Regions from separate parts of the Arthrobacter zhangbolii genome, predicted to be linked through region 2. Evidence: predicted binding sites of a transcription regulator. Region 2 holds the regulator's gene; the other holds the start of a gene.
The links. The regulator Rex, encoded in region 2, represses fermentation and respiration genes when NADH is low (regulators of the CRP and FNR family bind a similar motif). The targets are predictions, from matches to a motif close to CTTGTGAANNNNTTCACAAG.
Positions count from the first base shown of each region.

Region 1: a site for Rex is predicted at 1,425-1,444, ahead of MUK71_RS01770 (queuosine precursor transporter). Genes of this name have one in related genera too.

Region 1 is NZ_CP094984.1:349,997-353,395, forward strand. Features, by position in the region: gene thiD (bifunctional hydroxymethylpyrimidine kinase/phosphomethylpyrimidine kinase) at 1-612, opposite strand, end outside; gene MUK71_RS01765 (TetR/AcrR family transcriptional regulator) at 728-1,381, opposite strand; gene MUK71_RS01770 (queuosine precursor transporter) at 1,595-2,332, shown strand; gene MUK71_RS01775 (hypothetical protein) at 2,447-2,665, shown strand; gene MUK71_RS01780 (hypothetical protein) at 2,711-2,941, shown strand; gene tgt (tRNA guanosine(34) transglycosylase Tgt) at 2,987-3,399, opposite strand, start outside.
Region 2 is NZ_CP094984.1:2,938,598-2,941,996, forward strand. Features, by position in the region: gene MUK71_RS13680 (hypothetical protein) at 109-1,506, shown strand; gene MUK71_RS13685 (redox-sensing transcriptional repressor Rex) at 1,503-2,261, opposite strand; gene MUK71_RS13690 (glutaredoxin family protein) at 2,261-2,512, opposite strand; gene MUK71_RS13695 (HAD family hydrolase) at 2,579-3,391, shown strand.

The sequences.
Region 1 (3,399 bases), 880 kb from region 2:
GTCGTAGAACACGTCGACGGCGTCGTCGCCTTCCATCCGCACACCGCCCTTGGCCAGCACCACCGCGCCGCTGGCCTCGTGGATGCGCCGGGCCGCTTCCTTCAGGTCCTCAACGGTCTCGATGGAATCCATGCCGGAAAGGGACATGGATTCGAAGTGGTTGGGGGTCACGAAGGTTGCCAGCGGAAGGATCTGGGCCTTGAGTGCCTGGTCCGTGTCCAGGGCCGCGCCGGGTTCCTGGCCCTTGCAGATGAGAACCGGGTCCAGCACCAGGTTTTTCCAGTCCTGGGCCTGCAGTGCCTTGGCAACGACGTCGATGGTTGCCGGGGTGCCGAGCATGCCGATTTTGACGGTATCCAGGTCATAGGCCGTAGTAATGGCCTCGAGCTGGTCCGCGATGACCTGCGGATCCACCGGCACGAAGCGGTGGTTCCAGGAGTCCTTCGGGTCGAAGGACACGATGCAGGTCAGGGCCGTGATCCCGTAAACGCCCAGTTCCTGGAACGTCTTCAGATCGGCCTGGGCACCGGCACCGCCGGTGGCCTCGGAACCGGCAATGGTCAGCGTGACGGCCGGAGCTGTGGCCGCGGAAGAGTGTGTGTTTGCAGACATGGGTCCATCTTCCACCCAAAACGGGAGAAGCTGCCACCCGTCCGCTATGCGCTGACGGCACGCCGCCGGCGCGTGCCGTGACGGCACACCTGCCGCTGCCGCCGCCGTCGTTCGGTTACGGATCCCGGCGGATGCCGCGCAGCAGCGAGACCACGTCCTCCACGATGTTCCGGACCACGGGAAGCCGGGACAGGATAACGAGTTTGGCGATCAGCGGGGCAAGGTTCGCAGCCAGCCGGTGGGAGCGCCGCTGCCCGGGGGAATGGTCATAGACCCAGAACAGGCTGATGCCCATGTGGACAAGCCAGAGGAGTTCAGGCAGGTCATCGCGGATGGCCAGCGGCGGCTGCGGCCGGGCGCTGGTAACCGCCTGGCGGAAAAGGGCAATGGACTTCCCGCGTCCGACGGCGGCGTCGGCCTGGCGGTTCGGTGCCATGGCATCGCGCAGGAAGTGTGCGCCGAAGGCGTGGTAAGGCTCAAGGGTGGTCAGCCAGGTGCCCAGGATGACCGCGAGGTTCTCGCCGAGGTTCTGTCCCTCGCGGATCAGCGGCAGGGCCAGGGACCGGTGCTCATCCTGCAGTGAGCGGTACAGCTCGTGGATGAGGTCATCCTTGGAACGGAAATAGTAGTAGGCGTTGCCCACGGAGACGCCCGCCTCCAATGCGATGGTGCGCATGGTGGTTTTTTCGTAGCCCTGGCGAGTGAACAGGTGCAGCGCGGTGTCGATGAGGAGCCGGCGCGTCTGTTCGCTCTTGACGGTGACGGCCAATGATGCTCCCTTATGCAGTATTTCCAGCGTTCAGTAGACCACAGTTTTGAACACGTTCAAAAAGCGGTACCGGATGGGGAAATATACGCCGGAGCGGACGGGCGGCCGGACATGGCAGAATGGATGCGGCCCTGCGGGGCTGCCCGGGGCAGCGGGCACAGTGCTAATACAGCCGGCGGACGCCAGGCGAACCACTACCGAAACGGAAATGCCATGACTGCACAGCCACGGGCAGCTGCAAAAACCCCTGCAATCTACGCCTCCCGCGGGAGCTCCCAGTATGACCTGATCCTCACGCTGATGTGCGTGGTGATTGTCATTTCCAACATCGGCGCCAGCAAGGGCGTGCACTTTGACCTGCCGGGCGGTTTGGAGATTGTCACCGACGGCGGGTTTTTCCTGTTCCCGCTGGCATACATCCTCGGCGACGTGGTGTCCGAGGTGTACGGCTTTAAGGCTGCCCGCCGTGCGATCTTCACCGGATTTGGCATGGCGCTGCTCGCCGTCGTCAGTTTCGCGATCATCATTGCGCTGCCCGGTTTCGATGATGCCTACGGGCAGGAAAAGCAGGCCGCGCTGGAGGTGGCGCTGGGCCCGGTCTGGCAGATAGTGCTGGCCAGCCTGCTCGGGTTCCTTGCGGGCCAGCTGCTGAACTCGCTGGTGCTGGTGCGGATGAAGGAACGGTTCCGGGAAAAAGCCCTGGCCGGACGGCTGATGGCCTCCACCGGTGTGGGGGAGTTCGCGGACACCCTGATTTTCTGCGCCGTGGCGGCACCGGTGATCGGGATTACCGACGCCGCCGGGTTCCTGAACTACGTGATCTTCGGATTCCTTTACAAAACCCTGGTCGAGTTCCTGTTTGTGCCCGTCACCGCCGCCGTCATCAAGGTCATCAAGCGGCGTGAACCAACGTACGCCGCCCCTGAGCTGGAGCCCGCGGCCGGGCGCTAGGCTCCGAATACGGCTCTCCCGGGGCCTGCCCTGCCGGGGAGAAATCCGTCCCGTGATGTGCAAGGGTAGGGGAACGCACGCGTTTACCTTCACCGATACGGCGGGAGCAAAAGCATGAGCAACGGCATGAACACTGAAGAACCGGTTTCCAACCCCGGCGCCAAAGCAGCAGATGAAAACCTGGCAGGCACCCGGGATGAATTCAACGACGAGGTCACGAAGGCATTGATCGAGGAATCCCGCGAGGATTCCAGCCCCGGCGATACCGAGCGTGATTCCCAATCCGCCCTCGAAGAGGACGAAGACACCCTGGCAAAGCCGGACAATTCATAACCGCCGGATACCCCGGCTTTTTCGAATAATCCACAGGAGGACACAGTGCCCCAGGACAAAGATTTCGAACACAATGAGACCAAGGCTGAGGAACAGCTGCAGATAGTTGATCCGCCGGTTCCCGGACAGGACGAGGACGCAGAAAGCGGCCAGCAGCAGGCAGGCCACGCGGACGGTTCCCCGACGGGCGGCGCGGAGGATCCAGGCGCTGAACGGCAGAACCCGACGGATGAGCCGGACCAGGACAACGAGCCGCTGCCCCGGGCCTGGAACTAGCCTGCCGGGTAAACCCCGGTGCCAGGTGCTGCAGCGGCAGGGAACCTACGTGCCGCTGTAGTACTTGCCCAGGACCTCGGCCTTGAAGTCGAAGAACGTCCCGTCCTCAATGGACAGCCGGGCATCGTCCACCAGCTTCACGGTGAAGCGCTCATTGTGGATGGAGATCAGCGTGTGGGAGACCATCTCGTTGGCCTTGAACAGGTGCTGGATGTACGCCCGGGTGTAGTGGGTGCAGGTGTAGCAGTCGCAGCCGTCCACCAGCGGACCGAAGTCCTTCTTGTACTTCGCGTTGGAGAGGTTCTTGCGCCCGTACGGGGTGTAGAAGGCAGAGTTGCGGGCCACCCGGGTGGGGGAGACGCAGTCAAAGGTATCGGCGCCGTTCTCGATGGCGGTGAAGATGTCATCCGGCTCGGAGATGCCCAGCAGGTGGCGGGGCTTGTTCTCCGGCAGCTCTT
Region 2 (3,399 bases):
CAAGCACCCAACTCCCAGACGCCGGCGGAGGACACCCCACTCCCCCACGCGCCGCAGCAGCACGATCCTCCCGCTCTTCCCGCGCGCGACCGGGAAGGTGTCCTGGCCGTGAGGCGCCCGCTCCACCTTCGGACACCGGTAGATGGGGAAAAACGGCCTCCTGCCGCTCCGGAGCGGACTGAACCTGTACTGCCGGATTGGCCGGCCGGTGGACCACGCACTGCATTCCTCTGGTTTGGTGCAGGCCTGGGGGCCGCTTTCGTCTGGATCGGCGCGGGACTGCGCTCAGCCTTCGCCTGGTTCCGGACCGGGCTGCATGCGGCTTTTACCTGGGTTGGGGCCGGGCTGGGTAGTGCCTACGCGTGGTTCCGCGAGGGAGCGCGTGCTGCGTATCTGTGGGGCCGCGGCACCGCCCGGGCCGGGACGGCCCGGGTCCAGGCCGGTGCACGCACCACCGCCAACCACGTCCACGCCGGAGCCGTCCGCGTCCGGGACGGCGCCCACGCAGCCTCCGTCCGCACCTCCAACACCGCCCGCGCCGGAGCTGTCCGGGTCCAGGCCGGTGCCCACGCAGCCTCCGTCCGCACCTCCAACACCGCCCGCGCCGGAGCCGCTAAAGTCCAGGCCGGCGCACGCACCACCGCCAACCACGTCCACGCCGGAGCCGTCCGCGTCCGGGACGGCGCCCACGCAGCCTCCGTCCGCACCTCCAACACCGCCCGCGCCGGAGCCCTCCGGGTCCAAGCCGGCGCACGCACCACCGCCAACCACGTCCACGCCGGAGCCGTCCGCGTCCGGGACGGCGCCCACGCAGCCTCCGTCCGCACCTCCAACACCGCCCGCGCCGGAGCCCTCCGGGTCCAAGCCGGCGCACGCACCACCGCCACCCACGTCCACGCCGGAGCCGTCCGCGTCCAGGCCGGCGCCCACACAGCTGCCGTCCGCACCTCCAACACCGCCCGCGCCGGAGCCGCGCGGGTTCATGCCGGCGCCAGCGCGGCATCGACGCGGGTCGTTGCCGTGGCGCGCAGCCTGCAACGCAGGCTTCCGGCCCATACCGGCAACCCCGTTCCGGTCATAGTTGCCGCGTATGCCCTGATCGCCGGCGCGGGCATTATGAACCTGATGGCCACGCTGGCGGCCGTTGCACGGCTCCCGGGCAGTGACACCCTGCCGCCGTATCTAGGCCTGTTGGAGCGCTACGGCTTCAACGCATCCCTGTATGGCCGGATCCTTGCGGCCGTGGACGTCGCCTACGCAGTGGTGATTTTCGGGATTGCGATGCTGCTTGCCTCCTTGGTCCGGGACAAACGCCGGTGGGCGCGGGTGGCCTCCGCCGTGCTGGCCGCTGTCGCGCTTTTGTACTGCATCAACCTGGGCACGGGATGGCAGCTCGCCGCGGCGTGCCTCGCCGCGGCCGGGGCGGCGGCAACGTTCACCAAGGGAGCGGCACCCTGGTTCCGTCCGCGCACCCTGCAGACAGGCAGCATACGCCGCAGCAGCTAGCGTGCCAGGCGGGCGCGGGCATCCGATGCGATCTCCGATACCTGGGCCCGCTGCGCGTGATAGGCGAGGATCTGCAGCTCCGTGGCCATGTCCACTTTGCGGATCTGGACATTCTTGGGAGCCTGAAGCACCACGGGAGCAAAACTGAGGATGCTGGTAATTCCTGAGGCAACCAACCGGTCACAGAGCTCCTGCGCAACCTCGGCAGGCACCGAAAGAACCGCCATATTCGCCTCGGTCTTCTCGAGCTCCGCTTCCAGCGCGGAAACCGGCCGGATCTTCAGCCCGCCGACTTCCTGGCCGATCATCGTCTGATCCGCGTCGAACAGGGCCACCACCTCGAAACCCCGTGTGCCAAACCCGGGGTACCCGGCCAGGGCGCGGCCAAGGTTGCCGGCACCGACAATGGCCACCCGCCAGTTCAGAGTCAGCCCCAGAGCAGCGGATATCTGTCCACTCAGGTAGGAGACGTCATATCCAACTCCTCTGGTTCCGTAGGAGCCCAGATAGGACAGATCCTTACGCAGCATCGGGGAATTCACGCCAGCTGCTTCGGCGAGTTCCTCCGAGGAAACCCGCTCAATGCCGTCGGTCAGCATCACGGACAGGGCCCGCAGGTAGATGGTGAGGCGGGCCAGGGAAGCCGGCGGAATATGCCTTTTTGACCCTGCCGTGCCGGCCGCTGGCCTGCCAGTGCCGGCTGCTACGGGCTGTAACCCGGCGGCTTCGCCGGAACGGGCCTCGTCAGGATCCATCACGCCTCCAAAAGGCGCCGCAGCCGCGTCTCGTCAATGGTCCAGAAATCACGTTGGATGCCGTCAATGAAGAGCACGGGAATCTCTTCGCCAAAGCGGGCCGCCAGTTCAGGCGCGTCATCCGCGCTGCGCTCCTGCCAGGCAACTCCCAGATCCTGCCCCACACGCTGAAGCACCAGCCGGGCATCTTCGCACAGGTGGCAGCCCGGCCTGGTCAGGAGGACAACTTCCGGTGCTGCGGATTCACTCATGAATCCAAAATAGCCCCAAAGTCCCGTTTTTCCGCGCTCGGGCCGCGTTTTGCGTAGACTCGGATTATGCCCCGATCCACTGCTGTCCGAGCCAACGGAACCACTGGCGCGGCAGGCAGACCGGGTGAGGCCGCCTTCTTCGACGTCGACAACACGCTCATGCGCGGAGCAAGCCTTTTCCACGTCGGCCGCAAGATGTACCAGCGCAAAGTCTTTACCCTCCGCGAAGCCGCGGGCTTCGCCCGGAAACAACTGCGCTTCATCCTGCAGGGCGAGAACCTGAAGGACGTCCATTCCGTTCGGGATGCCGCGCTGGCCTTCGCCGTCGGCCTGTCCTCGGAAGATGTCCGGACGCTCGGCGAAGAGGTCTATGACGAGATGATTGTCTCGAAGATCTGGCCCGGCACCCGTGCCCTGACCGAACAGCATATGAAGTCCGGGCGGCCGGTCTGGCTGGTCACCGGCACACCCGTGGAGGTTGCCTCCGTCATCGCTTCCCGGCTGAACCTCACCGGCGCCCTGGGCACGGTCAGCGAGGTCACCGACGGGCTGTATACCGGCCGCCTTGTGGGCGAGTTTCTGCACGGCCCGGCGAAGGCTGCCGGTGTCCGGGCCCTGGCAGAGAAGGAAGGGCTGGATCTGCAGAACTGCTGGGCCTACAGCGACTCCTATAACGACGTGCCGCTGCTGAGCCTGGTGGGCCATCCCGTAGCCATCAATCCGGACGCCCGGCTCCGCCGCCACGCCCGGGACCGGAACTGGCCCATCTATGACTTCCGTTCCGGCCGCCGTGCCGCGACCCTGGGCCTGAAATCGGCCACAGTCGCCGGAGCGGCCTACGGCCTGTGGCGCGGCCTGGGCTGGGTCCGTTCGCGCTAACCGTTCGG